DNA from 3 places in the Exiguobacterium sp. s40 genome. Region 1 is predicted to be linked to each of the others. Evidence: riboswitches for the same ligand, from Rfam matches in the RefSeq annotation. Region 1 holds a riboswitch; each other region holds the start of a gene.
What was found. Region 1 has a riboswitch for S-adenosylmethionine ahead of KNP02_RS03110 (methionine ABC transporter ATP-binding protein). Riboswitches for the same ligand answer to the same signal wherever they lie in the genome.
Positions count from the first base shown of each region.

Region 2: another riboswitch for S-adenosylmethionine. It lies ahead of KNP02_RS04585 (2,3-diketo-5-methylthiopentyl-1-phosphate enolase); the one in region 1 lies ahead of KNP02_RS03110 (methionine ABC transporter ATP-binding protein).
Region 3: another riboswitch for S-adenosylmethionine. It lies ahead of metK (methionine adenosyltransferase); the one in region 1 lies ahead of KNP02_RS03110 (methionine ABC transporter ATP-binding protein).

Region 1 covers NZ_JACSLC010000002.1:283,093-293,212, forward strand. The annotation lists gene KNP02_RS03070 (3-hydroxyacyl-CoA dehydrogenase/enoyl-CoA hydratase family protein) at 1-156, shown strand, start outside; gene KNP02_RS03075 (acetyl-CoA C-acetyltransferase) at 176-1,348, shown strand; gene KNP02_RS03080 (acyl-CoA dehydrogenase family protein) at 1,362-3,146, shown strand; gene KNP02_RS03085 (hypothetical protein) at 3,236-3,964, shown strand; gene KNP02_RS03090 (arsenate reductase family protein) at 4,010-4,372, shown strand; gene gcvH (glycine cleavage system protein GcvH) at 4,412-4,795, shown strand; gene KNP02_RS03100 (PTS sugar transporter subunit IIC) at 4,839-5,891, opposite strand; gene KNP02_RS03105 (thioredoxin family protein) at 6,079-6,336, shown strand; SAM riboswitch class I at 6,791-6,896, shown strand; gene KNP02_RS03110 (methionine ABC transporter ATP-binding protein) at 6,975-8,003, shown strand; gene KNP02_RS03115 (methionine ABC transporter permease) at 7,993-8,655, shown strand; gene KNP02_RS03120 (MetQ/NlpA family ABC transporter substrate-binding protein) at 8,686-9,513, shown strand; gene KNP02_RS03125 (MDR family MFS transporter) at 9,619-10,120, shown strand, end outside.
Region 2 covers NZ_JACSLC010000003.1:265,463-275,582, reverse strand. The annotation lists gene KNP02_RS04595 (methylthioribulose 1-phosphate dehydratase) at 1-542, opposite strand, end outside; gene KNP02_RS04590 (2-hydroxy-3-keto-5-methylthiopentenyl-1-phosphate phosphatase) at 539-1,189, opposite strand; gene KNP02_RS04585 (2,3-diketo-5-methylthiopentyl-1-phosphate enolase) at 1,186-2,343, opposite strand; SAM riboswitch class I at 2,413-2,514, opposite strand; SAM riboswitch class I at 2,720-2,822, shown strand; gene mtnK (S-methyl-5-thioribose kinase) at 2,904-4,055, shown strand; gene mtnA (S-methyl-5-thioribose-1-phosphate isomerase) at 4,052-5,086, shown strand; gene KNP02_RS04570 (sugar ABC transporter substrate-binding protein) at 5,079-6,155, shown strand; gene KNP02_RS04565 (sugar ABC transporter ATP-binding protein) at 6,155-7,528, shown strand; gene KNP02_RS04560 (ABC transporter permease) at 7,530-8,531, shown strand; gene KNP02_RS04555 (GNAT family N-acetyltransferase) at 8,541-9,026, opposite strand; gene KNP02_RS04550 (VOC family protein) at 9,106-9,486, shown strand; gene KNP02_RS04545 (winged helix-turn-helix transcriptional regulator) at 9,515-9,820, opposite strand; gene KNP02_RS04540 (lactoylglutathione lyase family protein) at 9,938-10,120, shown strand, end outside.
Region 3 covers NZ_JACSLC010000001.1:255,166-265,285, reverse strand. The annotation lists gene KNP02_RS01335 (iron-containing alcohol dehydrogenase) at 1-1,130, shown strand, start outside; gene KNP02_RS01330 (glucose-6-phosphate isomerase) at 1,237-2,589, shown strand; gene ytkD (RNA deprotection pyrophosphohydrolase) at 2,688-3,161, shown strand; gene KNP02_RS01320 (alpha/beta hydrolase family protein) at 3,142-3,900, shown strand; gene pckA (phosphoenolpyruvate carboxykinase (ATP)) at 3,934-5,505, opposite strand; SAM riboswitch class I at 5,819-5,938, shown strand; gene metK (methionine adenosyltransferase) at 6,069-7,277, shown strand; gene KNP02_RS01305 (hypothetical protein) at 7,322-7,846, opposite strand; gene KNP02_RS01300 (GNAT family N-acetyltransferase) at 8,011-8,481, shown strand; gene KNP02_RS01295 (alpha/beta fold hydrolase) at 8,572-9,288, shown strand; gene mnmM (tRNA 5-(aminomethyl)-2-thiouridylate-methyltransferase MnmM) at 9,321-9,893, opposite strand; gene mnmL (tRNA modification radical SAM protein MnmL/YtqA) at 9,847-10,120, opposite strand, start outside.

The DNA of each region.
Region 1 (10,120 bases):
GTCATCAGCGGCGGCGATTTGGCATACGGCACGATGGTCGACGAGCAGTACTTCCTCGACATCGAGCGCGAGGCGTTCCTAAGCCTCATCGGGGAACCGAAATCGCAGCAACGGATGCAACATATGCTCGTCAAAGGCAAGCCACTTCGGAACTGACAAAAGGGGGACTTAACAGATGAGAGAAGCAGTCATCGTGGCTGGCGCACGGACGCCGGTCGGAAAAGCAAAACGCGGTTCGTTCCGAAATGTTCGCTCGGATGAACTCGCGGGTCATGCGATTAAAGCGACGCTCGAGCGGTCTGGCTACACGGGACCAATCGACGACGTCATCATGGGGTGCGCCATGCCGGAAGCGGAACAAGGGATGAACATCGCCCGTTACGCGGCCGTACGAGGTGGCTTGTCGCACGAAGTACCAGCCATCACGATCAACCGATATTGCTCGTCCGGCCTTCAAGCGATCGCCGACGCGGCAGCGAAAATCATGATCGGTCAAGCGACGGCGGTCATCGCCGGCGGTATGGAATCGATGAGCCTCGTCCCAATGGGCGGCCACGTCATCCGTCCAAATCCGACAATCATGGAGACGGCTCCGGAATACTATATGAGCATGGGACACACGGCAGAACGTGTCGCGGCCGAATATAACATCTCGCGCGAAGACCAAGACTTGTTCGCCATCGACAGCCACCAAAAAGCGGCGGCAGCGATTGCGGGCGGCAAGTTCGAAGAAGAGATCGTCCCGGTCACGGTCGTCGAGCACGTGCTCGGCGAAGACGGGAAAGTCGCGGAACGTGAACTCGTCGTCAAACATGACGAAGGCGTCCGTGCCGACTCGACGCTCGAGGCGCTCGGTAAACTGCGCCCGGCATTCAAAATCAAGGGCTCGGTGACGGCGGGGAACGCGTCACAAGTGTCCGATGGCGCGGCAGCCGTGCTCGTCATGGAGCGCGAAGAAGCCGAACGTCAAGGCTTGAAACCGATGGCAAAATTCCTCTCGTTCGCGGTCGGCGGTGTCCGTCCGGAAGTGATGGGGATCGGCCCGGTCGTCGCCATCCCGAAAGCGCTCGAGATGGCCGGCGTGAAGTTGGAAGAAGTCGGATTGTTCGAACTGAACGAGGCGTTCGCGAGCCAATCGCTCGGCGTCATCCGTGAACTCGGCATCGACCCGTCGAGAGTGAACGTCAACGGCGGCGCGATCGCACTCGGGCATCCGCTCGGTTGCACGGGCGCGAAACTCGCGGTCTCGATCTTGCATGAGATGAAACGACGCAATGAAAAGTATGGGGTTGTGACGATGTGCATCGGTGGCGGTATGGGTGCTGCTGGCGTCTTCGAATTACTATAAGGGGGAATTGACAATGGAACGTACAGAACATGAATTGATTAAAGGCGGTAGCTTCGTCATCGACGCACTCGACGCGGATCGTTTGTTCACACCGGAAGACTTCTCAGATGAGCACAAAATGATTGGCGACACGACGGCGAGCTTCGTCGACGACCGTGTCATGCCTGTCCTTGGACGCATCGAGAAACATGAGTTCGATCTCTCGGTCGAATTGTTGAAAGAAGCGGGCGAGCTCGGTCTCCTCGGCGCGGACGTGCCAGAAGAGTACGGCGGTTATCAGCTTGATAAGATCTCGTCATCGATCATCACGGAGCGGTTCGCCAAGGCACGTTCATTCGCCCTCAGCTACGGCGCCCACGTTGGGATCGGGACACTCCCAATCGTCTTCTTCGGAACGGAAGAGCAAAAGCATAAGTACTTGCCGAAGCTCGCGACCGGCGAATGGATCGCGGCGTACGCCCTCACAGAGCCAGGCTCAGGGTCGGACGCGCTCGGTGCGAAAGCGACGGCCGTCTTGAACGAGGCCGGCACGCACTACGTGTTGAACGGGGAGAAGCAATGGATCACGAACGCCGGTTTCGCGAACGTGTTCGTCGTCTACGCGAAAATCGACGGCGACAAGTTCAGCGCCTTCATCGTCGAGCGTGACTTCAGCGGGGTCTCGACAGGGGCTGAAGAACAGAAGATGGGCATTAAAGGCTCATCGACACGGACGCTCATCTTAGAAGACGTCGAAGTCCCAGTCGACAACCTCCTCGGAGAAATCGGCAAAGGCCACGTCATCGCCTTCAACATCTTGAACGTCGGTCGTTACAAACTCGCCGTCGGTGCGGTCGGTTCGTCGAAACGTGCGTTCGATCTCTCGGTCCAGTACGCGAACGAGCGTAAACAGTTCAAGACGCCGATCAGCCAGTTCCCGCTCATCCAAGAAAAACTCGCGACGATGGCCGCGAACATCTATGCGATGGAGAGCTCGGTCTACCGGACGGGCGGTCTGTTCCAAGACAGTCTCGACGCCCTCGGCGACGACAACATGCGTGACGGCTCGAAAGTCGCCCAAGCGATCGCTGAATATGCGATTGAATGTTCGTTGAACAAAGTGTTCGCCTCGGAGACGTTCGACTACGTCGTCGACGAAGCGGTCCAAATCCACGGCGGCTACGGCTTCATGACCGAATATGAAGTCGAGAACTTGTACCGTGACTCACGCATCAACCGCATCTTCGAAGGAACGAACGAGATCAACCGCTTGATCGTGCCGGGCACGCTCCTCAAGAAAGCGATGAAAGGCGACTTACCACTCCTCGCCGAGGCACAGAAACTCCAAAAAGAGCTCATGAGCTACATGCCGCAAGAGCTCGACGGCTCACCGCTCGCACGCGAGAAGATGCTTCTGTCGAACATGAAAAAAATCAACTTGATGATCGCCGGAACGGCCGTCCAGAAATATCAGCAAGACATTCAGAACGAGCAAGAGATTCTCGCGAAGATCGCCGACATCATCAGCGCCATCTATGCGCTTGAAGCGGCCATCGCGCGGACGGATAAAGCCATCGCCCGCACAGGCGTTGAGAAGAACGGACAGAAAGTCCGCTATACCGAAATCTTCGCCGAGCAAGTGTTCAAGCAAGTCGAACTCATGGCGAAAGAAGTCTTGTACGCGGCCGCATCGGGCGACGAGCAGCGCATGCTCTTGTCGGCGATGAAGAAGTTCAGCCGTTATCAGCCAATCAACGTCATCGGCACGAAACGCGAAGTCGCCGCGAGCCTCATCAAAGCGAACAAGTTTATCGTGTAAGCAAGCGAGAGAAAGGGTGGACCGGACGCGGTCGGCCCTTTCTTTTTGCCTTGCCGACACCGTACAATGGACGGAAGGAGGCGAAGTAGATGAGACGTAAGGCATTGTTAGAACGGATGGATGCGATTGGCCGCTCAGTCGCAGAGCATGATGGGACACTCATGCTCCTCGCGCTCGGTTCGATCGGGCTCGAGACGGACCGGCTCGATGACTATTCGGACCTCGATTTCTTTTTGATTGTCGAGGACGGACATAAGGCCCGCTTTATCGACAATTTGGATTGGCTCGCCGTTGAACCGTTGGCGTATCAGTTCCAAAATACGAAAGACGGACATAAGGTCATGTATGAGGACGGCATTTATGGTGAGTTCGCCGTGTTTGAAGTCGTTGAGATGCCTGGCATCGCCTACACGCCAGGCCGTGTCGTCTGGCAGCGTGACGAAGCGTTCCACGCCTTCGCGACGCCGAACGTCGTCACAGACGTCCCTGACGCCGCGTATTGCTATGAAGAGGCGCTGACGAACCTATACGTCGGCTTGCTCCGAGAGCGACGTGGCGAGCGACTTGCGGGCTTTGAACTCATTCAAGTCGCGGTAATCAATAACGTGCTGAAGGCACATGGAGAGATGAGTGATCCGTTCAATCCGACGCGACGCGTCGAGACGAAGCATCCTGACGTGACTAGGCTCCTTGAGCAAGGGGTTTTAGGCTATGGGCGTTCCGTCGAGGCGGCAGCTGCGATTCTCGGTTATATCGAGGCGCGTCATCCGGTGAACGCATCGTTGAAGCGAGAGATTGAGCGTTTGCTTGAAGCGTGAATGGTCGATTCGGAATGTGCTACATTTATAGAAGAGGTGATGAACATGGTGACACTATATGGCTATCCGCCATGCAGTACGTGTAAAAAAGCAGAGAAGTGGTTGAAAGAGAACAACGTCGAGTATACATACGTCCATATCGTCGAGGCGACACCGTCGAAAGATGAACTGGCCGAACTATGGAAACAGTCGGGTCTCCCGCTCAAAAAATTCTTCAATACGAGCGGCCAAGTATATCGAAATGAAGGTATCAAAGATCAACTGCCAAATCTATCAGAAGACGAACAACTCGAGCTTCTCGCGAGCAATGGTATGCTTTTAAAGCGTCCAATCGTGACAGATGGTCAAAAATCAACTGTCGGATTTTCAGAAAAGTCGTTTACAGACGTTTGGCGCGAAGTGCTATAATACTCGTGTGAGTCTAATTCATTTGAGGGGGAAGTTAAGATGAGCAAAGTACCTGCCAATCTACGTTATTCAAAAGAGCACGAATGGGTTGAAGTGAACGGAAGCGTGGCCCGCATCGGGATCACGGATTTCGCACAAAGCGAACTAGGGGATATCGTCTTTGTAGAACTTCCTGAAGTCGGCGGCACGATTTTACTCGATGAGCCGTTCGGTTCGGTCGAGTCGGTCAAAACCGTTTCAGAATTGTACGCTCCAATCTCTGGAAAAATCACAGCGGTGAACGAATCACTCGCTGATTCACCAGAACTCGTCAACGAGGCACCGTTCGAAGGCGCTTGGATGATCGAAGTCGAGTTGAACGACGCGTCAGACGTCGACAAACTCATGTCAGCCGAAGAATACGAAGCGATGATTCAAGGCTAAACAAAACCCGGTTTCTCTTCACGAGAAGCCGGGCTTTTTTTGTTCATTCGAAATCGAGGCGGTAATGATCAGGCTGGATGAGCGACGTCCGGTTGAACAGGCGGTAGAAGATGATTCCGAGCGTTACCGGGATGAGTCCGAACAAGACGATGACGAGCATGACGTTCCAGAGCGCGAAGCCTCCCGGCATCAAATGCAAGGCGTTGATTGGACCGATGAGGCCGGAGACGCCGAAACCGGCACTGATCGGCGTGCCTTCGATCCGAAGGATGCCTGCGAGCGCTCCGAGGATGGCCGCATTGGCGAGTACGGGCAACATCATGATTGGACGACGGACGAAGTTCGCCATTTGAATCTTCGGTGACCCGAGGAAGTGGGCGATCGACGTTCCCGTCGCGTTCATCTGCCAGCCGGCGATGGCGAGACCGAAGCCGGCGGCGACGACCCCTAGGTTGGCGGCCCCGGCCGCGACACCAGACAGGCTGATGGCTGTGGCGATGCCGACCGTCGAGATTGGCGAGACGATGATGAGCGAGAACGCCATCGCAATCAACATGCCCATCACAATCGGCTGTAGTTCCGTCATTGTCATAATGATTGTCCCGACGTATGTTGTGATTTGTGAGATGTAAGTGAGTAGGAACGCCCCGATCCCTCCGGCGACGACGATGACCGTCATCGGTAAGACGAGTACCGTGTATGTCTTCAAGCGTGGCGACAACTGCATGACGAGGAACGTCGCAAGAGCGGCCGTCACACCGGCCGTGATGACGTCACCGATTCCAGCCATGAGGAACACCCCTTCCTCGATGCGGATGGCGCCGCTCCCGACTTGGGTCGCGATGCCGATTGTGCCGGCCTCGAGTGCCGAGCGTCCGAACTGCATGGCGACAGCGACACCGATGATGACCGGTAAGAGACGCATCGCAATCGTTGTCGCGTCCAAGATGAACTGCAAGGACGGAACATAAGGTAAGATGGCTTTCGTTAATTCACCGAGCAAGGCGCTCGGGATGAGGGCGATGAGGATGGCAAGACTAAGGCCGTTCAAGACGTTCATCAAAAACTGTTTTCCGGTAAGCTTCTCTTCCGTCATTGGGGATTCACCTGTCCTTTTCTACTGGTATGCTGTTATGTACAAAAGCAATAAAGTTAATGACCATACTATGCCTCTTTCTAGAGAGCGTCAATACAAAATGTTGAAATGTTCAGAATTTTCCATTTGAGCACAACTTTTGAACCGACCGGTCCGGATTCATATACTTAGAGGAGAGGTGAGAACAATGATGACAGACGGATTCTTATATATATACGCCCCGATGTGCGGTACATGCGCCGTGGCCGAGCGGATGCTCTCGGTCGTCGAGGCCGTCGACCCCGAACTCCAGATTGAAAAGCGCGATGCCAACTTTATCCCGAACGAGCTCGAGGCGTATCAGGTCATGAGCGTCCCGGCGCTATTGAAGCTGGAAAATGGCCAAGTTCGCGATCGTTTGTACGCGTTTCAAAACGTCCAGCACGTCCTATCTTTCGTCAAATGAGATAGGATGATTAGAATAATCTGAAAATTTTAAATAATCAGTTGACACAGAAAGTTCACGAATGATATATTCATTACAACATCTTACTTGAACACAACATAGGACGAGATTTTCCCGTCAGCAAGACGTTTTCGAACAACCGTTGCATGAGCTTACGCGATTTCAGGTGGACCTTCCCTTCGATTGTCCCCCAAAAAAATCAAGCGTCGGGGCACCGGTCGCGTAATTGCATGGTCCGTTCGAAGATCGAGTGATGGTCGGGTAAAAATCCCCCATATAAGGATGAATGCTCTGATCGGGCAAAAGAGGTTCATCTATGGGTTGTCTTTCAGTGACTCAAGGTGCTACGTTCTGTGTCATCCTCGGATGGCACCTTTTTTTAATTTGTCTGAAAAAAATAGTTTGACATGAAAATAATGTGTCGCTATGATAAAGCTAATCAAATACGCAACCCCTCTTATCAAGAGAGGCTGAGGGACTGGCCCTATGACGCCCAGCAACCGCGGAGCAATCCGAAATGGTGCTAATTCCAGCAAGGTGTAAACCTTGGAAGATGAGAGCAATCGTTGTCCGTACCGATAAAGTACGCACGTTTGCTCAAACGTGCGTACTTTTTTTGTTGTCAGGAGGGAAATGGATTGATTCAACTACGCAATGTGGCCAAATGGTTCGATACGAAAAACGGTCGGGTCCAGGCGGTCGATGATGTGTCGCTTACCATCGAAAGCGGCGAAATTTTTGGAATAATCGGATATTCAGGGGCGGGGAAGTCGACGCTCATCCGCTTGCTCAACCGACTCGAGGCACCGTCTAGCGGTGAAATCGTGGTCGCCGGCAGCGAGCTGACGAAGCTCACGCCTAAGGAACTACGCGGGGTACGTAAAAACGTCTCGATGGTGTTCCAACACTTCAACCTATTATGGTCGCGCACGGTCGCTGAGAACATCAGCTTCCCGCTCGAGCTCATCGGGGTACCGGCCAGCGAACGCAAACGCCGCGTCCAAGAACTTGTCGAACTCGTCGGCTTAGGCGGACGGGAAGACAGCTATCCGTCGCAACTATCGGGCGGTCAAAAGCAGCGAGTCGGGATAGCCCGTGCGCTCGCTACGAATCCAGAAGTGCTCCTCTGCGATGAAGCGACGAGCGCACTCGACCCGAAGACGACCGATTCGATTCTCGAACTGCTCGTCAGCATCAATAAAAAGCTCGGATTGACGATCGTCCTCATCACCCATGAGATGCACGTCATCCAAAAGATTTGCCACCGCGTCGCCGTCATGGAGGCCGGGAAGGTCGTCGAGACCGGACAAGTCGCCGAGGTGTTCCAACATCCGGAACAGCCAATCACGAAAGAGTTCGTTAAGCAGATCGGCGCGGTCGAAGACATGTCGCTCACGTTCGAGCACTTGAAAGCGCGTTATCCGAGCGGTCAAATCGTCAAGCTCAAATTCTTGAACGAGACGGCCGAGCAACCGATTCTGTCAGAAGTGTTGAAGCAGCATGATATCGGCTTCAACATCATCGGCGGGAACGTGACGCAGTCACAAGTCGGTGCCCTCGGGACATTATTCATCCAATTGATCGGAGAGCCGGCTGAAGTCGAGCGGGCCATCGCCTCAATCCGATCGCAGGCAGTGGAAGTGGAGGTAGAAAGCGATGTTTCCTAATGTAGATTGGCAAGTCATGCTCGAGCAAACGTGGGAGACGCTCTATATGACGCTCGTCGCCGGAGCCGCGACGTTCGTCATCGGTCTCGCCCTCGGGATGCTCTTATACGTCACGAACGAACCGCTCATGATGAAAAACCGTCCGATTTACACGGTCATCAGCGCAATCGTCAACGTGTTCCGGTCGATCCCGTTCATCATTTTGATCATCTTGCTCATCCCGTTCACGTTACTCGTCGTCGGGACGATGCTCGGGTCGACGGCAGCGTTGCCGGCGCTCATCATCGGTGCGGCTCCGTTCTATGCGCGGATGGTCGAGCTCGCCCTGCGTGAAGTCGACCGCGGCGTCATCGAGGCGGCTGAATCGATGGGTGCGACAAAATGGCAGATCGTCTATAAAGTGTTGTTCCCAGAAGCATTACCGGCCATCGTGTCAGGCATCACGGTCACGATCGTCGCGATCGTCGGTTATACGGCGATGGCAGGGGTCGTTGGGGGCGGGGGACTCGGGAACTTGGCGTTCCTTGAAGGGTTCCAGCGCTCACAGAGTGACGTCACGTTCGTCGCGACCGTCTTAATCTTGGTTATCGTCTTCGTCATCCAGTTCATCGGCGATCGACTCGTATCAGTAATTGACAAGCGTTCCGCTTGATCTAAATAGAAAATTTGGAGGGGTTTTATAATGAAATCATGGAAAACAGTACTCGGATTGACAGCAGCTTCAGCACTCACTATTCTCGCAGCTTGCGGCGGAGATTCAGAATCAGGTTCGGGCGATGACAAGACGCTCGTCGTCGGTGCGTCAAACGTCCCGCACGCTGAGATTTTAGAGCACATTCAAGACGACTACGAAGAGAAGGGCTATACGCTCGAAATTAAGAAGTTCCAAGACTACGTCCTCCCGAACAAAACGCTCGCGGACGGCGAACTCGACGCGAACTACTTCCAACACGAGCCGTACCTCGAGTCGCAAATGGCTGAGAACAAAGACTACAAATTCGCATCTGCCGGCGGCGTCCACATCGAGCCGATCGGTGTCTACTCACAAGACTACAAATCACTCGATGAGCTGCCAAAAGGCGCTGAAATCATCATGAGTTCGTCAGTCGCTGACCACGGACGAATCCTCACGATGCTCCAATCAGAAGGCTTACTCACGCTCGCAGAAGGCAAGACGACGGACGCGACGGTTTCAGACATCGTCGACAATCCGAAAAACTTGGAGTTCAAGACGGACGTTGAAGCGGCACTTCTCCCGCAAGCGTTCAACAACGGTGAAGGGGACGCGGTCCTCATCAACACGAACTACGCGATCGATGCCGGCCTCAACCCGCTCGAAGACGCGATCGCCCTTGAAGGCGAAGACTCACCTTACGTCAACTTGATCGTCACACGTGAAGGCGACGAAGACGACGAGCGCGTCAAGGCACTCCTTGAAGTCCTCACGTCAGAAGAGACACAACAGTGGATCTTGGACGAATACAAAGGCGCAGTCGTACCGGTCAAATAATAATTGTTGTCAAGGCTCGGGACATCCCGGGCCTTTTTTGTTTGGAGTAGTTTTGGCGCACCAATAGAAGTACAATACATATGTGTAGAAAAAGGGGGGATCCGGATGAACATACGACACATTCATCCGCTGACGCTGGGTGTCTTATTTGGTACATTTTTTGCCCGGCTGTCGACATTTTTTGTTATGCCGTTTTTTGCGATTTATCTTGCGACGCTTGGCTTCTCGGCGAGTATCATCGGGACGGTGTTCGCCATCTCGGCGTTATCGGGGTTATTCATGAGCTTTTTTGGGGGCACGCTGTCTGACCGCTATGGACGCAAACAGTTGATGCTCATCGGAATCGCCTTGAACGCGATCACGTTCAGCGGGTTCGCGCTCGGGACGGAATTATTTTGGTTTTACATGTTCTCGGTACTTATGGGCGTGTCGCGGTCGTTCCTCGAACCGGCGTCCCGCGCGCTCATCAGCGACACGACGCAACCGGACCAGCGCGTCATCGTCTACAATGTCCGCTACTTTTTAATCAATATCGCGGCGGCGATCGGTCCGTTGCTCGCGGTCGTGTTGTCGCTCACCGGGGCGAAGAGCGCCTTCTTCGTCGTCA
Region 2 (10,120 bases), on a different contig from region 1:
GCCGCGGCCGGGGTCTCGCCCCAGACGGTGATGCCATGATTGCGGATGAGGACGGCGCCGGCGTTTGCGTGGATATGGGGGGCGAAGGTGGCCGCGAGTGCCGGGATGTCCGCATGGTTCTCGATAATCGGCACGCGGACGACCGCATCCTCGTCCCAGAAGCCGAGCGCCTTGATGATCTCTTGGCCGGTAAAGACGACTTCGCCGGTGGCGGCATGGAGCTCGGAGATGACATTATTGTCGACCGTATGGACGTGGAGCGAACAAGTCGCATCCGTCCGATTGAACACTTCGACGTGGAGCAACGTCTCAGCGGATGGTTTTCCCGTTTGTTCTCCAATCAAGCGTCCGGCCGCGTCGACGTGAACAAAGTCGTCCGGCGTTCGTTTCCGTTTATCGCGTCCGCTCGCCGTGACGAGAAATTCGAGCGGGTCGTCGGACACGCGAATCGCCAAATTCCCACTCGTTCCGGGGAACCAGTCGCGGGCGGCGAGTTCGTCTTTAATGTCGGCCAGTTCGAGCCAACGTGCTGTGAGGCTCATATGGCCACCTCCTTCAAATGATGAGTGATGTCGTCGAACGTCTCGAATGAGGCGTAACGGATGCCTGCTGCTTCACAGAGCGTGATGAGTTGCCCGCGGGCATAGACAAAGTCGGCACGCTTCGCGACCTCGAAATCGGTCACCGAGTCACCGATGATGATTAAGCGGTCGGCGGGATTGACGATGCGACGAGCGAGCGTCGGTTTGCAACAACCGCAATCGTTCGTACATTGTTCGTCGCAAGCGTGCGGCCAAGCGACGGTTACCGTCTCAGCGGAGAAGTCGGCGACGTTGCAGTAGATGTGTTCGGGATCGACGTGACCTTCTAAAATCGGATGGACGAAAAAATCCATCCCGCCGCTGACGACGTCAAACTTCCAACCGTTTGCCCGAACTTGTTCTAAAAATGACGGGAACCCTTGACGGAGCGTGATTCGCTCCAACAAATAATCACGGTAAGCCGGGGCATCTGCGCTCGGCAATAGTTGAAACATTTGACCGACCCCGGAGCGAATCGAGATCCGTTGCTCGAGGACCGCATCTTTCAACTCGACCCAAGCGGGCGGGGCGAACGCCTTCATCAGCGCGATAATATTGTCTTCCGCCGTGATCGTCCCGTCGAAGTCGCAGAGGATATGGACCGTCATCGTGACGCCCACGCCTTTAACGCGGTATCGAGTTCGTTCGTCTGTCCTTCGGTTTGACCGAGGGCGTGAGTGATGGCTTGGCGGAAAGCGCGAGCCCCAGCGGCTGCGCCGTCCGGGTGTCCATGAATGCCACCGCCGGCGTTGATGACGACATCAGTCCCGTAATCACGAATGATCTCAGCGACGAGTCCCGGATGAATCCCGGCGGACGGGACCGGTAAAATCGGTTTCGACCAATGCGGTTCGGCGCTCAGGTCACGAATCGCGAACGCCTCGTCCCGCGGTGTCGCGAGCGAACCGTACGGAGATGGGAAGAGCGTCAAATCGGCCCCGGCGAGACGTGGGAGTTTACCGAGTAAGAGCGAATGACTGATGGACCCGGTCAAGGCGCCGGCAAAGGCCGGGTGAGCTAAAATCGGCACACGGATGTCTGGGTCGTTCGCAAGTTCGCGCAGTGCGTCAAGACCGTACGTATAGACGTTGAATAGGAGCGCCGTCGCACCGGCCTCAATCAGCCGGAGCGCCTGGTCGCGAAGACCGAAAACGGGACCGCTCAGCGTGATGGCGTAGAGGACACGCTTCCCGGTCGCCTCAAAGTGCGCTTGAATGACGGCCGCTCCGATCCGGGCCCGTTCGAGCGACGGCGTGAGCGGATTGTCGTATAAAATTTCGTCGTCTTTGACGATATCGATGCCGCCGGCGAACTGATCGCGGAGTTGCTGCTCGAGAAACGCGAGGTCACGCCCGATGACGCCTTTGAAGATGCTCATGACGAGCGGACGGTCATGGACACCGAGCAACTCGCGAATCCCGTCGACGCCGAACTTGGCGCCTTTGAAATGAGGGGCGAGCGTTTCGGGCAACGTCACATCGATTAACCGAATCGAATCGTCGAGGGATAGTTTCCCGAACGTCGTCGTCAAGATGGATGAAAAGTCAGGGCTGACATTATGTAACGGATAGCGGATCGTGAACCGGCTCGTCGTCTCCGTATGGGTGGTCGATACGACCTCACCCCGGTACGCCTGTAACTGCTCTTGCTCTAAATGACGTAGCTCGGTCCATGTGCCGACGGTCAGCTCGAGGGCGATTTTGTCGGCAATACTTGCGACCGCATCCGTCCGTTTGATTTCATATGTGGCAGTGATACTCATATGGTTCCTCCTTCCAGGCAAACAAAAAATGACCCCATGCCGAGGCAAGAGGTCATCATAAAAAATGAACTCTTATCTCTCAGCTTTCGCTGCAAGAATTAGCACCGTGCCATCTCTGGTCGGTTGCTGCGACATCATCGGGCTCGTCCCTCCGTCTGCTCTTGATAAGAATGTGATTTGAAGTTGTGAAATTTAATTGAATTTTTACACAGATTCGTCGCGTCGTCAATTCCTTTTTTTCCAAAAAAAATATTTCGTGGAATTGTTTCCATATATGCACAAAAAAAGACGAAGTGGCACGGGGAAAATGACGTTGACAATTGTGACGTCGAGTCCGTAATATTCATCACATAAGTTCACCGAATCGAATAAACCACTCTTATCGCGAGTTGGCAGAGGGAATTGGCCCGATGACGCCGCAGCAACCGACCACTAGGCACGGTGCTACATCCACCAGACGAATGTCTGACAGATGAGAGGAACAACCATTTTGGCTGTGCCTCTTTCTCGCGGAGAAAGGGGCTTTTTTTGTGGGCAACGTACAGGAAGGGGAAAACATCATGTCATATCAACCATTTACAGAACAGACCGTCGTCGAGCACGTCCGTCAATTAGGATACTTGCAAGACGGAATCGCCGAGTGTGAGGAAATCGGGGACGGCAATTTGAATCTCGTGTTTCGGATTCGCCAAGGCGAACAGCGCCTAATCGTCAAACAGGCGCTCCCATACGCTAAAGTCGTCGGTGAGAGCTGGCCGCTTACACTCGAACGGGCATGGATTGAACAGTTGGCACTCCGTGAGTTTGCGAACGTGGCGCCGCGTTTCGTCCCGGACGTCCTCGGTAGCGACCGGACGCTCGCCTACACGATTTTAGAAGATCTGTCTGATTATGAGATTGTCCGCACCGGTTATTTGAAAGGGGAGAGCTATCCGGAACTCGCGCGTCATGTCGGTGAATTTTTAGGCGAGACGCTGTTCGCGACGTCGGATTATGCGGCCGGCCCGATCGCGAAGAAGCGGATTGAACGTGACTATTACAACCCGGAACTGTGTGACATCACCGAGAAGCTCATCTTCACCGACCCGTTCAAAGACGCGGAGTCGAACAACATCGAGGCGGCGCTTCGAGAAGATGTCGAACGCCTCTGGCAAGACCAGGCGCTCAAGGTCGAGGTGACGAAACTGAAAGTCGGATTTATCACGAAACATGAGGCGCTTCTGCACGGTGACCTACATACAGGCAGCATCTTCGCGACCCAACAAGAGACGAAAATCATCGATCCAGAGTTCGCATTTTACGGACCGTTCGGCTTTGATTTGGGCCAAATTATCGCCCATTTGACGCTGTCGACGTTCCATGACCCGCTCAAACGCTTCGAACGTTTCACGGACGTCTTGACGGTGTGGGAGACGTTCGAGAAGACGTTCCGGGCCAACTTTGAGCGCGCTGTCGAGCCGTTCAATACGGACGGTTTCGTCGACGAATTGTTGCGGACAATCTTCAGCGACACGATCGGCTATGCCGGTTGCGAACTCATTCGCCGTGCCGTCGGACTCGCCGGTGTCGCCGATCTCGAGACGTTGCCGGAAGCGACGCGGCTCGAACGAAAACGTGACGCACTCGCTCTCGGGACGGCGCTCATTAAAGAACGCCACAGCGTCGAATCGATTGACGACTTGGTGACGCTTTTGTCGGGGGTGCGCGTATGAAGGTCCAAAATATCCGTTTCCATCCGCAGACGGACGAACTCATCGTATTAGATCAGACGTTGTTGCCGCATGAAGAGCGGTACGTGACAATCGAAACGCTCGAACAGGCCGAACATGCCATCGAGACGCTTCAAGTCCGGGGCGCCCCGGCCATCGCTTACTTTGGGGCGTTCGTCCTCGCCAAAGAGGCGGGCCGGTTAGTTGACGATCCGGACTTCACGCGTCGGCTCGACCTCGTCGGACGCCGCTTGATCGCGACCCGGCCGACGGCGGTCAATCTGCAAAATGTGATCGAGTCGCTCCTTGATTTAAATGTCGGGGACGACTTTGAAGCGATTGCCGAGGAAATCAAACGACGCGCTATCGCGTTGTATGACCGGGACGTCGATACGTATCGGGCCATCGGTGAGCATGCACTGACGGTGTTACCGGCCGGGGGGAACGTGTTGACGATCTGCAACGCCGGTGCCATTGCGACATCGCGATACGGCACAGCGCTCGCGCCGTTTTACGTCGGAAAAGAACAGTGCGTATCTTTCAACGTCTTCGCCTGTGAGACGCGGCCGCTCCTGCAAGGGGCACGCCTCACTGTCTGGGAACTCGACCGGGCCGATATCGACGTGACGCTCATCACCGACAATATGGCGGCTTGGACGATTCAGTCAAAACGAGTCGACGCCATCATCGTTGGAGCTGACCGTATCACACGGACGGGTCACGTCGCCAATAAAATTGGGACGTTGCAGCTCGCCGTCCTCGCCAAGCATTACGGCATTCCGTTCTATGTCGCGGCGCCGCATTCGACGTTCGATTTGACGGCGGATGACACGATTGAAATCGAGGAGCGGAACCCGTCAGAAGTGACACATATCGGTGGTCAACCGACGGCACCCGTCGGCATCACCGTCTTCAATCCGGCGTTCGACGTCACCCCACCGGACCTCATCACCGGACTCATCACCGAGGCGGGTGTGTTCGAGCCGACAGAGACTGCCATCACACATCATGTAGGAGGAACAATTCATGTCTAAAAAACTATTAATTTTACTATTCACATTCGTCTTGGCGCTCGTCGGTTGCACGAACGAACAAGCGGCCCCATCGAAGCCGGCTGAGAAGACGCCGGAGACGAAACCCGTCTCGGTCTCGAATGCCACACTTCCGAAAGATATCGATGTAGCCCTGATCATGCAGATGTCGATCGGGACGTTCTCGTCGCAGTATATCAACGGGGTGACGGAACAAGTCGAATCGTTCGGCGGCAACGTGAAAGTGTACAATGCCGACAACGACCTGTCGAAGATGGCGAGCTATGTCGATACGGCGACGACGCAAGGCGTCGATGTCATCTTGATCGACCATGGCCGTGCCGATGCGTTGAAAGAACCGGTCCAACGCGCGCTCGATAAAGGCATCAAAGTCGTCGCGTTCGACAACGATTTGACGAACGAAGGCGTGACCGTCATCGACCAAGACGACTATTCGCTCGCTTGGCGTTCACTCAAGGCACTCGCCGAAGATTTGGACGGTGAAGGCAAAATCGTCACGATTTGGGTTGGTGGCTTCACACCGATGGAACGTCGCCACACGATTTATGATGCGTTCTTGAAGCGTTACCCGGGTATCACAGAAGTCGCCAAGTTTGGTTCGGCGACGAACAATACGGCGCTCGACACACAGAGCCAGATGGAAGCAATTTTGAAGAAGTATCCGGAAGGTGAGATTGATGCCGTGTTCGCGATGTGGGACGAGTTCGCTAAGGGTGCGAGCCGTGCCATCAAACAGGCCGGACGCGATGAGATCGCCGTCTATGGGATTGATTTGAGCGATGAAGATTTGCAGCTCATGCAAGAGGACGGTAGCCCGTGGAAAGTGACGGCGGCGACCGATCCGGCTGAAATCGGACGGATTCAAGTCCGTTACGCGTATCAAAAATTAGCTGGTGAAGAGACGCCGTCGATTCATTCGGTCGACCCATATCTCGTCGACCGCGACGTCTTGCCGGACGAGAAAGTAACGATGGACGACCTCGGTCAATACGTCCCGAACTGGGGCGCATCAGACGCGGCCTGGTCGGACTGGATGAAAGGGACGGACTGATGTTACGGCTTGAACGCGTCACGAAACGCTATGGTGATGTCACGGTGCTCGACGACGTCAGCTTCATGCTCCGCCGTGGCGAGATTCATGGCTTGCTTGGGTTGAACGGGGCCGGGAAGAGCACGCTCGTGAAGCTGTTGAGTGGCGCCATCATCCCCACATCCGGGACGATCGAGCTCGACGAGACACCGGTCACATTCACACCGGCCGAGGCGATACGCCGTGGGATCATCACGGTGTCGCAAGAAGTTGATGACGCCCTCTATCTCGATTTACCGATTTACGAAAACGTCGTGCCGTGGCAGGCGGTCGAACGGATTCGTCCTCGTGAACTAAAACAGCGAGCGGCCACCTACTTGGAACGTGTCGGACTAGAGATTGACGTGACCGAACCGGTCGGACGATTCCCGCTCAGCGTCAAACAACGTGTCTTGATTGCCCGGGCGCTCGCGAGTGATGCGGCCTACCTCTTGCTCGACGAACCGACGGCCGCCTTGTCGACGGAAGATGCGACGTCACTGCTCACGTTATTGCAGTCGCTCGCAGAGGAAGGTGTCGGCATTCTTCTCATCACGCATCGGTCGGACGAACTGTCGCGCGTCACCACGACGACGACGTTCCTCAGGGATGGCCGTATCGCCTATGAAGGGCCGTTTCAGGCGTTGTCAGAACGGGATATCCATACGTATTTGAGCGGATCTGACATGGCAGAAGCGGTAGAGAAAGCCGTTCCGGAAACCGAGATGCGGATTCAGGCAGAGCTCACGTTACCCGCGTTCGGGACGAGTTTGCCGTTCACGGCGTATAAAGGCGAAGTCGTCGGCATCGGCGGTGTCACCGGGAGCGGGAAGACGGAGTTGATCGAGGCGCTATTCGGTCTCTCCGGCGTTGAACAACAGATGACGTTGGACGGGAAACCAATCAAGATTCGCGAACCGCGTCAGGCGGTCCGGTCCGGGTTCGCCCTCGTACCGGAAGAACGCCGGAAACAGGGACTCTTCCTCGACGATTCGATTGAACGGAACGTCCTCGCGATCGAAGGGAAGGCGAACGCAGTCACGCGCGTCTTGGCCTCGCTCCGTGTGAAATACGACCAGGTCGGGCAACCGGTCCGAGAGCTGAGCGGGGGGAATCAACAAAAAGTTGTCCTCAGCAAATGGCTCCTCGAGGACCGGGACGTCTATCTGCTCGACGAACCGACGAAAGGCGTCGACGTGACGGCGAAACGGGATATTTATGAACTCGTCACCCGCCTCGCGAAAAGTGGAAAGACTGTCATCTTTACGTCGAGTGAACCGCATGAACTAGAATTGATCGCCAACCGGACGCTTTGGCTCGACCGCGGCCGTTGGCAACAGAAAGGAGGGGTTTAACATGGCCCAACTCGTCATCAAACAACGCACGAAACGCTTCAGTGGCATCGGTCAATACGGGACGTTGTTCGCGATTCTCGCACTCATCGCCGTCTTCGGCGTGACGAACGACCAATTTTTGACGTACGCGAACTTCAGCGACATCATCAAGTCCGTGTCAATCGTCTCGCTTCTCGCCCTCGGGGTGACGTTCTCGCTCATCGTCGGCGGATTCGACTTATCGGTCGGCTCGACGGCGAGCCTCGCGACAATCGGGGCGGCGTCGAGTCTCGTGTTACATAGTCAAGAACTGCTCGTCGCTTTGCTCGTCCCGATTGCCCTCGGCGTGCTCGTCGGGCTGTTGAACGCGCTCGTGACGATCAAGTTCCGGTTACCGGATTTGCTCGCGACGCTGGCCATCATGTACGTCATCAACGGGGTCCAATTGACGTATACGAAAGGTTTTTCAATCTACGACAACATGCCGATTGAAGGAGGGACGGCACCGGGACGTTTTATCCCGTCGTTCCTTTTCATCGGCCAAGGTTCGATTGGTCCTGTCCCGTTCGTCGCCATCTTGATGATTCTCTTCTTCGCCGGGGCGCATCTATTTTTGACGTATTCGAAGACGGGACGCGAGTTTTATTACGTCGGCTCGAACGTCGAGGCGGCCCGCCGCTCCGGCATCGCCGTCACACGGATCAAACTGTACGCGTACGTGTTGAGCGGTCTGTTCGCGGCCATCGGCGGCATCATCTTGGCGTCACGCATCGGTACCGGACAAGTATCGGCCGGGGCACCGCTGTTGATGGACGCCGTCGCGGCCGCCTATATCGGCTACGCCGTCTTCGGGACCGGACGACCGAACGTCGTCGGTACGTTGATCGGTGCCATCTTGATTGGGATTTTGCTGAACGGACTGACGATGTGGGACGTGCCATATTACGCCCAAGACATCGTCAAAGGCACAATTTTGATAGCGGCGCTCGGCTTGTCATACATCCAAAAGAAGCAGCTCACATAGGAAAAGTCCTCAGAACGGTTGGTTCTGAGGACTTTCTTGACGTTCCATTTGGATGAAAGTGAACGTGCTCCCGTTCGTCGGTTGTTGAAACGAACCGGTCTGCGTGAACCCGCACGACTCATAGACACGGATTGCCCGCACGTTGAAGGCGGCGACGGACAAGGTGATGCGATGAGGTGAGTACGTCGCTTTGACGAAGTCGAGAATCGATGTGACGAACGTCCGTCCGCTCCCGTTCCCGGTCAAATCGGGCTTCATGCCGAGACCGATATCGACCGTTTCAGCATCCGTTTGCGCGACGCTCACGAACCCGACGAGTGCACCGTCAGACGTGATGGCGAACACCGACTGTCCGCGCTGTCCGACGTCTAAAAATTCGGCTAAATCGTTTTTGTCGGCCGCCATATTGTAAAACGCATAATCGCCTTCGTAGTGCCATGTGTAGGCGATTGTTTCCGCCTGTGGCTGGGTCAGGACAGCGAATTGATGGGTCATTTGAATTTCCTCGTTTCACGAGCAGGATGTAGTGCTACACTCATCATAGCACCACCAACTTGGAAAATGAGGTGATCACATGGGAATCAAGCTAGATATGATTGGCATCGTCGTCGAAGACATGAAACGGGCGCTCGATTTTTACCGTTTGCTCGGCCTATCGATCCCGGAAGCGATGGATGGGGAAGCGCACGTCGAAATCGATGACGGCGGTGTCCGGCTCGCCTTCGATACGGTCGAAGTGGCGGAGTCGGTGTATGGGGAATGGAAACCGGCGACGGGGCACCGGATCGAACTCGCCTTGTTGTGCGACAGTCGGGATGAACTGGATGCGTGCTATGAAGCGATTGTCGGGCACGGCTATGCCTCACATCGCGAACCGTGGGATGCGTTTTGGGGACAACGTTATGCCATCGTCATCGACCCGGATGGAAACCTCATCAGTCTATTCGCCGCATGACAAAACCCGCGCCGGATTCGGCGCGGGTTTATTCGTCGTGTGTCTCGCCCCAAGAGCAGAGCGCCTTCATGGCTGGTTGTAGGCTGAGTGCGTCCTCGGTGAGCGAGTATTCGACGTGAAGCTGTTTCTCGGTCGAATAGTCGATGCGGCGGACCATGCCAAGTTGTTCGAGTTCACGGAGTTGGTCGGTCAACACTTTACGGCTGACGTCAGGGATGGCGCGCTGAATCTCCGAGAAGCGGCGCGGGCCGTTCTCGAGCGTACAGTACACTTGAGGCCGCCATTTACCGCCGATGATGTCGAGCGCCTTATTGACGGGGAACGGGGTCGTCATGTTCAATTCGCCTCGCTTTCGGGTAGTTACTTGAATGTGCGTACTTTTTTTATTGCTTCGATGAAGGTATCGTATCGTTATCCATCAAATTGAGCAAACAAAAAGGAGCGGATGACAGTGACATATCCACGTACATTCTCACATATCGGGCTATCGGTCCCGAGTGTGACCGAAGCAGTTAAATTTTATGAGGACGTGATGGGCTGGAACACCATCATGCAACCATCGGAAGTCGTCGAGGACGACTCGCCGATCGGTGTCATGTGCTCGGACGTATTCGGACCGGGCTGGGGCAGCTTC
Region 3 (10,120 bases), on a different contig from region 1:
TTATTTTCGGGACACATCAGATTGAAAAACTCGCGAGCGAGTTGAAGGCGCTTGACGCCAAGAAAGTGATGCTCGTCTATGGAGGCGGGAGCATCAAGAAGAACGGCACGTACGATGAAGTCGTGGCGGAACTGAACAATGCCTCGATCGATTTCGTCGACTTCTCAGGCGTCGAACCGAACCCGCGCATCGAGACGGTACGTCGTGCCGTCAAACAAGCGCGTGAAGAAAACATCGACGCATTGCTCGCGGTCGGCGGCGGCTCGGTCATCGATTGCACGAAACTCATCTCGGCGGCCATCCCGTATGAAGGCGACGCTTGGGACATCGTGCTCCGTGACCACATCCCGACGGAAGCGATCCCGTTCGGTACGGTGCTCACGCTCGCGGCGACCGGTTCTGAGATGAACTCAGGTTCGGTCATCACGAACTGGGAGACACAAGAGAAGTACGGCTGGGGTCACCCGCTCGTCTATCCGACGTTCTCGATCCTCGACCCACGTTACACGGTATCAGTGCCAAAAGACCAAACGATTTACGGCATCGTCGACATGATGAGCCACTGTTTCGAGCAGTACTTCCACCCGAACCATGCGCCGGTTCAAGAGCGGATGACGGAAGGCGTGTTGAAAGCGGTCGTCGAATCGGCACCGAAACTCGTCGACGATTTAGAAAATGTCGACTTGCGCGCCATCATCTTGTTCTCAGGTACGATCGCCTTGAACGGTGTGCTCCAAATGGGTGCCTCGGGCGACTGGGCATCGCACAACATCGAACATGCGGTCTCGGCTGTCCATGACATCCCGCATGCAGGCGGACTCGCGATCCTGTTCCCGCGCTGGATGGAACATGTACTCGATGAAGACAATGCAGCACGTTTCGCACGCTTAGGCACAGAAGTGTTCAACGTCGAACCGGCTGACACGGACTTGGAAACGGCGAAGCGTACGATTGCAGCCGTTCGTGCCTTCTTCGATGAGCTCGGCGCGCCAAACTCGCTCCGTGACTATGACATCGACGAGTCGACGTTCGACGCCATCTTGGATTCGGCGATGAAACGCGGGGCGTTCGGTCGCTTCCGCACACTCGAACGAGAAGACGTGGCTGCCATTCTTGAACTGAGTAAATAAGGCGATTTCATGCCTATTTCGCAATAATGATTGAACGAATCCGACGTTTCCGTTTATGATGGGTCATGTATGGCTCTTTAATGAGCGAATTAAAGGAGGAAATGACATGTCAACTGTACGTTTCGATTATTCAAAGGCCCTGTCTTTCGTTGGGGAACATGAAGTCGACCAATTACAAGAAACCGTGAAAGCAATGCATTCGGTCATCCATGACCGCAGCGGGGCAGGTAGCGATTTCCTTGGGTGGGTCGACCTCCCAACAAACTACGATACGGATGAGTTTGCCCGCATCAAAGCGGCCGCGGAACGAATCCGTGAGAACTCGGACGTCCTCGTCGTCGTCGGGATCGGCGGATCATACCTCGGCGCACGCGCGGCCATCGAGATGCTTCAACATTCATTCTTCAACGTATTGTCAAAAGAAGAGCGCAACGCGCCACAAGTCTTCTTCGCCGGTCACAACATCTCGTCTACTTATTTGACGGAGTTGCTCCAGGTGCTCGAAGGCAAAGACGTCTCGGTCAACGTCATCTCGAAATCGGGAACGACGACAGAGCCGGCGATCGCGTTCCGTGTCTTGAAACAATTCATGGAAGAAAAGTATGGTCAAGACGGTGCTCGTGAGCGCATCTATGCGACGACAGACCGTGCCCGTGGCGCCTTGAAGACGCTTGCGGATGCGGAAGGCTACGAAACGTTCGTCATCCCGGATGACGTCGGAGGCCGCTTCTCGGTCCTCACACCGGTCGGACTCCTTCCGATCGCTGCGGCAGGCATCGACATCGATGCCCTCATGGAAGGTGCACGCGACGCACAAAACGCCTATTCGTCACCAGAGCTCTCTGAGAATGAGGCGTACCAATATGCGGTCGTCCGTAACGCCTTGTATGCGAAAGGCAAGTCGATCGAGTTGCTCGTCAACTACGAACCGGCCTTGCACTACGTCTCGGAGTGGTGGAAACAGCTTTACGGCGAATCAGAAGGAAAAGACAACAAAGGGATTTTCCCGGCGGCTGTCGACTTCTCAACCGACCTCCACTCGATGGGACAATACATCCAAGAAGGTCGTCGTGACTTGTTCGAGACGGTCATCCGTGTCACGAACGTCCGTCACGCGATGAACGTGCCAGAAGACGCGCAAGACCTCGACGGCTTGAACTTCCTCGCTGGCGAAACGATTCAATTCGTGAACGACAAAGCGGCTGAAGGAACACTCCTTGCCCACACGGACGGAGAAGTACCGAACCTCGTTGTCGAATTGCCAGAGATGACGCCGTACCACCTCGGTTACTTGTTCTACTTCTTCGAGAAGGCATGCGCGATGAGCGGATACATTCTCGGGGTGAACCCGTTCAACCAACCGGGCGTCGAAGCGTATAAAGCGAACATGTTCGCGTTGCTTGGAAAACCAGGTTACGAAGAACAAAAAGCTGAGCTTGAAAAGCGCTTGAACCAATAATTTTGAGTAGGTCCGCTCCGGCGGGCCTATTTTTTTGTTTGAAACTGGGGGAAGACAAGGTAAAGTGAGAGTAGACAGGGGAAAGAAAGGGATGGACTATGTTGACATTCACGGACTACTATCACAATAAAGTCGAGTTAAGCTTCGCGCACTATCCATTTTCGGATACGCCGCTCCACGTCTGGGTCGTCGCTCGCTACGAGAATCAATGGGTGCTGACGAAGCATAAGCAACGCGGACTCGAGTTTCCGGGTGGAAAAGTTGAGCCCGGCGAACATGAGGATGATGCCGCGATTCGGGAAGTGTATGAAGAGACGGGCGGTGTCGTGAAGACGCTGCACTATCTCGGACAATACCGCGTGCTCGGGCGCGGGGACACGGTCATCAAAAATATTTACTTTGCCGAGATCGAGCGCTTCGATGACCATCCGGCCGTTGATGAGACCGACGGCGCCGTGCTCATGAAAGAACTGCCAACGAATCTGCTCCGGAACAACCGGTACAGTTTCATGATGAAAGACCGGGTGCTCCCGGAAACGATGAAGGTGCTCCATGAAAAACGAATGGTTTGACCGGATCGAGGTCCTCCCTCCATATGCCGGTTATGCGGTCCACCGTGGCTGGTACGCTACGCGCGATGGTGAGGATGTCGTCGCCTATACGATCACGCCGACGCGACCGAACGGGCACGTCCTGTTTTATTTGCGCGGCGGAACAGGACGCATCGGGGACGTGCGCTTGCCTCGGTTGATGCAGTTCGCGGCCAAAGGCTTCCACGTCGTGGCGCCTGTTTACCGTGGTAACCATGGGGGGAGCGGGAAAGAAGACTTCGGCGGGGCCGATTTAGAGGATGTCTTGTCTCTTTATGATCGCGTCCATCGAACGGACACGCTCATTCATGCCCTTGGCTTCTCGCGCGGGGGCATGATGGCGTTGTCGCTCGCCGCGGAGCGGCCGCTCACGTCCGTGACCTCATGGGCGGGTGTCACCAATTTGGAATGGACGTACGAAGAGCAACGCTCGATGCGGAAAATGCTCCGCCGTATGACCGGGGGTGACCCGGAAGCGGCTCTTGAGGCGTACGTGGAGCGTTCACCCCTCTACAAGGACTGGGAGGCCCCGACGTTATTGATTCACGGGACAGACGACGAGCAAGTGCGGCTCCGCCATGCGACAGCCGTGGCCGAACGGATGGGGGAGCGGGCCGAACTTTGGATCGTCCCGTTCGCTCATCAACTCCCGTTTTGGGAAAAGTGGAAGACGACCGATGAGGCGATGGACTGGATGTTAGCCGTCGCACCAAAAAAATGACTAGCGCCTAAACCAGGCGCTAGTCATTTTTTATTAAACGATGATTGGGCCGGCCGCGACGACCGCCTCACTCGCTTTCGTGAATCGTTTGAAGTTGTCTTGGAACTTACGGGCGAGCGCTGCCGCCTCGGCGTCGTAGCGGGCCCCGTCTTTCCATGTGCCCCGTGGGTTGAGCACGTCGTCTGGCACCCCGTCGATGTGGCGTGGGATCTCGACGTTGAAGATGTCATGGCGCGTCGTCTCGACGTCACGGAGTTTCCCGTTGACGGCCGCGTTCACCATCGCCCGTGTATAGGCGAGCTTCATCCGCGATCCTTCGCCGTAAGCTCCGCCGGTCCAACCGGTATTGACGAGATAGACGTCGACGTCATGTTTCTCGATCAACGTGCCGAGCATGTCAGCGTAGCGTTCCGGTGCGAGCGGCAAGAACGGTGACCCAAAACATGTCGAGAAGGTCGCCTGCGGCTCCGTCACGCCGCGCTCCGTGCCGGCTAGCTTCGACGTATAGCCTGACAAGAAGTGATACATCGCCTGCTCCTTCGTCAATTTGCTGATTGGAGGCAGGACGCCGTATGCGTCGGCCGTCAAGAAGACGATCGTGTTCGGATGCCCGGCTCGTGACGGAAGCATCGCGTTATCGATAAATTGAATCGGGTAGGCGGCCCGTGTGTTCTCAGTGAGTGAGATGTTCTTGTAGTCTGGTGCCCGTTCCTCGTCCAAGACGACGTTCTCAATCAACGAGCCAAATCGAATGGCATCGTAGATTTGAGGTTCGTTCTCACGCGACAAGTTGATCGTCTTCGCGTAGCAACCGCCTTCAATGTTGAAGACGCCGTCAGGAGACCAACCATGCTCGTCGTCCCCGATTAAATGACGTTCTGTGTCGGCCGATAGCGTCGTCTTTCCGGTACCCGATAGCCCGAAGAAGAGAGCCGTCTCGCCGGCGTCCGATACGTTCGCCGAGCAATGCATCGACAAGACGTGCTGTTCCGGTAACAAGAAGTTCATGACTGAGAAAATCGATTTTTTAATTTCGCCGCCGTATTCTGTTCCCCCGATCAGAATGGTCCGTTTGGCGAATGAAACGAGAATGAACGTTTCGGAGTTCGTCCCGTCGACTTCCGGATCGGCCTTATAGCTCGGTGCATAGATGACCGTGAACGGATCAAAGGCACCTTGTGTCGGCCATTCGCGCAAGAACAACTGTTTCGCGAACAAGTTGTGCCACGCGTATTCTGTGATGGCCCGCACTGGAAGCGTATAATGCTCGTCAGCCCCGGCAGACGCCTCGAGATAGTAGAGCTTGTCTTTCGTCTCGAGATGCGTGAGCACTTTATCGAGCAGTGCCGTGAACTTCTCTTCTGCGATCGGTTGGTTGACCGGACCCCAGTCTACTAAATGATTGCTGACTTCATCTTGCACGACGAATTTGTCTTTCGGTGACCGTCCTGTGAATTTACCTGTACTGACCGATAAAGCTCCGTCTTTCGTCAGTACGCCTTCCCCGTTGCGAATGGCTTCTTCCACCAATTCTGGAACCGTTAAGTTCCGCATCATGTCGGCACCTTTAATTAATTCTTCGATTTTCAGGAGCGTTGTCGCCATCCTGAATCCCACCTTTCCCCTAAATAGATGTGGATGAAATCCGCATACTTCCGCGTTTTATTAGTATGACGTTTTTATTATATGTGACATACTAATCAAAAACAACCCTTTTTACCCTTTAAAGTAAGCGCTTTCTTACACTGTCATTCTAACATATTCTGTACCAGGTCATAGTACAAAATCGAATACCGACAAAAAAATGTTTGATATTTCACAAACATAACTATTGCGAGTTCGTGAAAAGTTTTACGAATTCAGTCGATACGCTTGACAGAACGGGGTGTCATTTATATGATGGTCTTCGTAACGGATACTCTTATTCTGAGCGGTGGAGGGAACAAGGCCCTACGAAGCCCAGCAACCGTCCGATTTATCATTGTTATTCGGAAAAGGTGCTATCCTGAAGCGAAGCGCAAGCTTCGAACGATAAGAGGGTAAGGAAGAACGATTCAACCTTTCCCATTGAACATGGCGAAAGGTTTTTTTCATTACCGTCCCAAAGCAACGCGTAAGGGGAACGAGTACCGTCCACACATCACCCTTATTATAGGAGGTTTTTCGAAATGGCAAACTTGAACCGTCGACTTTTCACTTCGGAGTCCGTCACGGAAGGACATCCGGATAAAATTTGTGACCAAATCTCAGATGCGATTTTGGATGCGATTTTAGCTGAAGATCCAAACGCCCGCGTTGCGGCTGAGACATCTGTCACGACAGGTCTCGTGCTCGTAGCAGGTGAGATCACAACATCAACTTACGTGGATATCCCGAAAGTTGTTCGTGAAACAGTTCGTGAGATCGGCTACACACGTGCAAAATATGGTTTTGATGCAGAGACTTGTGCTGTCCTCACATCGATTGATGAGCAATCGGTAGACATCGCCCAAGGTGTCGACCAAGCGCTTGAAGCTCGTGAAGGACAAATGACTGAAGAAGAAATCGATGCGATCGGCGCTGGTGACCAAGGTCTCATGTTCGGTTACGCAACAAAAGAGACACCAGAACTCATGCCGCTCCCGATTTCACTCGCGCACAAATTGTCACGTCGTTTGGCAGAAGTTCGTAAGAACGGCACGCTCGCTTACCTTCGTCCTGATGGTAAGACACAAGTGACGGTCGAATACGACGAAGCGAACAACCCAGTTCGCATCGACACAATCGTCATCTCGACGCAACACGCCGAAGACATCACACTCGAACAAATCCAAGCTGATTTGAAAGAGCACGTCATCGACGCGGTCATCCCGTCTGAACTCATCGACGCGGATACAAAATACTTCATCAACCCGACTGGCCGTTTCGTCATCGGTGGACCACAAGGGGATGCAGGCCTTACAGGACGTAAGATCATCGTCGATACGTACGGTGGTTACGCTCGCCACGGCGGCGGCGCGTTCTCAGGTAAAGACCCAACCAAAGTTGACCGTTCAGCGGCGTACGCGGCTCGTTACGTAGCGAAAAACCTCGTTGCAGCGGGACTTGCTGACAAAGCAGAAGTTCAACTTGCTTACGCGATCGGCGTTGCCCACCCGGTATCGATCGCAGTCGACACGTTCGGCACAGGCAAATTGAGCGAGACTGAGCTCGTCGAACTCGTTCGCGAGAACTTCGACCTTCGTCCGGCCGGCATCATCAAGATGCTCGACCTTCGCCGTCCAATCTACAAGCAGACAGCAGCTTACGGCCACTTCGGTCGTACAGACGTTGAACTCCCATGGGAGCAAACGGATAAAGCGGCAGTGCTTGAAGAAGGCGCGAAACGCTTCGCATAAGACAGTAAAAACGACCTTTCGCTGAGAAAGGTCGTTTTTTCTTGTTAAGATTGGTTTTTATCCTGCTTAGATGTATCATCGTTAGAAGAAGAATCAGATGACGTTTCTTGGCCTAGCGCGGTGTCTTTTGCCTCGACCACTTTCTCGCCAATCGATTGTAAGTCTGATTTTGCTTCCATAGCGGTGCCGGCAACTTGCGTTAAGTCTTGTTTCACCGTATCCACTTCTCCAGCGACTTTTTCATAGACATTTTGAACGTCGGTGACCACCTCTTGGATAACACCAGAAGCCGACTTCACTTGGTCGATTACTTGTGATGCTTTTCCACTTGGATCTTTGGCGACTTCACTTACTAACCCACCGACAGACGATTTGGCGGTAGAGAGGGATTGTTTCGTATTTTGACGATTCGATGAACTCAGGAGAGCAAGAGCACCTCCAACTACAGCCCCTAAAAGAATCCCTTTCATCAATGTGATGCGGGGGCCATTTGACTCTTCAGAGTCAAATTGGCGATTCGGATGATTGGCTTGCTCTGCTTGTGGATCATGTTGTAATTTCGGTTCCATAATAACACTCCTTTTTGTAAGATGGCATTGATACTCTTATACCCGAGTCAAAATGGAAAATAACGTCTTCTTTCATTTCGACATCAAAAAGTAATGAGCGGGCAGGATATTTTTTTGCTGATGGGGAATTATACTACTAGATTGGCCAAAAGGGGGATGCCGTTATGAAGATCAGGGAAGCCGTACCAGAAGATGCCGCCACCATCCGCGATATTGCGCTCGCAACGGTCAGTGAACAAGACGAGGTTCGTTCAAAAGTAATGGAACGGGCTTATCAGCAAGAAGAGATCGTCCGCGCCATCAGTTCAAGCGAGGAAGCGAAAGAGCAGTTGTTCATTGTCGGTGAAGCCGAAGGCGACGTCATCGGGTTCTATCATGCGATCGACCGCGGGGATACGTGGGAAGTGCTCCGACTCTATCTTCATCCGACCCATCACCGACAAGGTCTCGGAACGGCCTTATTGTCTCATCTGCGCGAACGTAAAGTTCAACCGATCGAACTGTACGTTGAGAGTTCGAACGAGCAGGCGATTGCCTTTTTGAACCATGAGGCGTTCATCGAATTGAATCGGATTCAAGAGGAAGTGTACGACCAACCGATGGAACTGATTCATTTGCGCTATGACCCGAGCTAAGACCCTAGACGGATTTTCTGACAAACATCAGTCTCGGCTGATGTTTTTTGTTAGTATAAAAACATGGACATAATAAAATGAGGTGACAGTATGACATACGAAGAAGAATCACGAAAAGGGGTTATCGTGATCGTCTATCCGCTCCAGTTCACGTCACGCTTGAGCGAGGCGTTTTTAGGACGGTTACGCGACGAATATGAAGTTCTCGTCGTGACCGGACAGACGGTCGGCTTGACCGCGGAAGACCATAAGCTGTTAATCAAGAACACGCTACGCGAGGCGAGCCAGTACAAACTGCCGATTCACGTCATCGCCTTCAGTCTCGGGGCATTGTTAACGAACCGATTGCTCCAGGAATACGATGTGCCGCTCGGCAGTTTGACGTATATCTCACCCTTGTTCGATTGGCATCCGTCCCGCCAAATCGGCGGATTGAAACAAGTCGTCGCGAGTGCGGTCGACCGTTTCCGTCCGGATTTGCCGCTCGGCATGATGACGTTCATGGGTGCAGGCGAAGAGTCGTCCCGCTTCGGTGAGATCACGTACGGGCAATACCGGGAAATCGAGGAAGAGATCGTCGAGCATCAAGAAGAGAAGAAACATTTGCCGCGCCTTCCACTCGCTTGCTTCTATGCGCCGGACGACCGCTTCGCCGATGTGAAACTGACGCTCAACGTCTGTCGAAAAATCGGCGGCGATCAAGTGTACATTCGCCGGCTCGAAGGCTTCCCGCATTTCGGCTATGAACGACTGAACACGAAGTTCGCGGAGACGCTCATCACGTTTTATGAATTGATTCGAGAATGACAAAACAGGCGACTCGCTCGAGTCGCCTGTTTTCATGCACGTTTTTCAATCGCCACGATGAACGGGGGATGATTGATTTGATTGATGAAGCCGTAACGGAGGACGCCGGCCCGCTTTTGATCGAGTGCCTCGACGTAGGCGAGCACCTCGTCGCGCTCGATTTTGCCGCTATCATGGCCATGATAGATGACGACGACGATGACACCACCGACGGCCATGACGTCGAGCAGTTGCTCGAGGGCGTCGATGGTCGTATTGCCCGTCGTCGTGACCGACTTGTCGCTTCCCGGTAAATAACCGAGGTTGAACACGGCGGCTGTGATCGGGCGTGTCTCGTCAGCTACAATTTCTCGGACGGTGTCGTGGCTGTCGTGGATGACAGTGACGCGGTCCGTCAATGCTGCTTCCTCGATGCGAATGCGTGTCGCCTCGACCGCCGCTGCTTGGACATCAAACGCGTAGACGTGTCCCGTCGCCTCGACGAGTTCGGCTAAAAACAATGTATCGTGCCCGTTGCCGGCCGTCATATCGATGGCGACGGCACCAGGTGTGACGTGTTCACGGAGTAGGTACTTCGCGAACGGTAAGACTCTCATTAATCCCATGGCTCTCATCCTTCTTTTTTCCTTGGAAGGAATCACGACGCACCAGTTCGGCATCGATGGCGTTCAAGACGGCCATCTTGTGCCGGCTCCACGTCGGACCGATCAACAGATCCGGTGGCCCGTCACCGGTCAACCGATGGATGACGATCTCGGGCGGTAACGTCTCAAGCTGGTCGCAGACGAGGGAGACGTAAGTCGTCTCGTCCATGAGCTCGAGCAATCCTTTT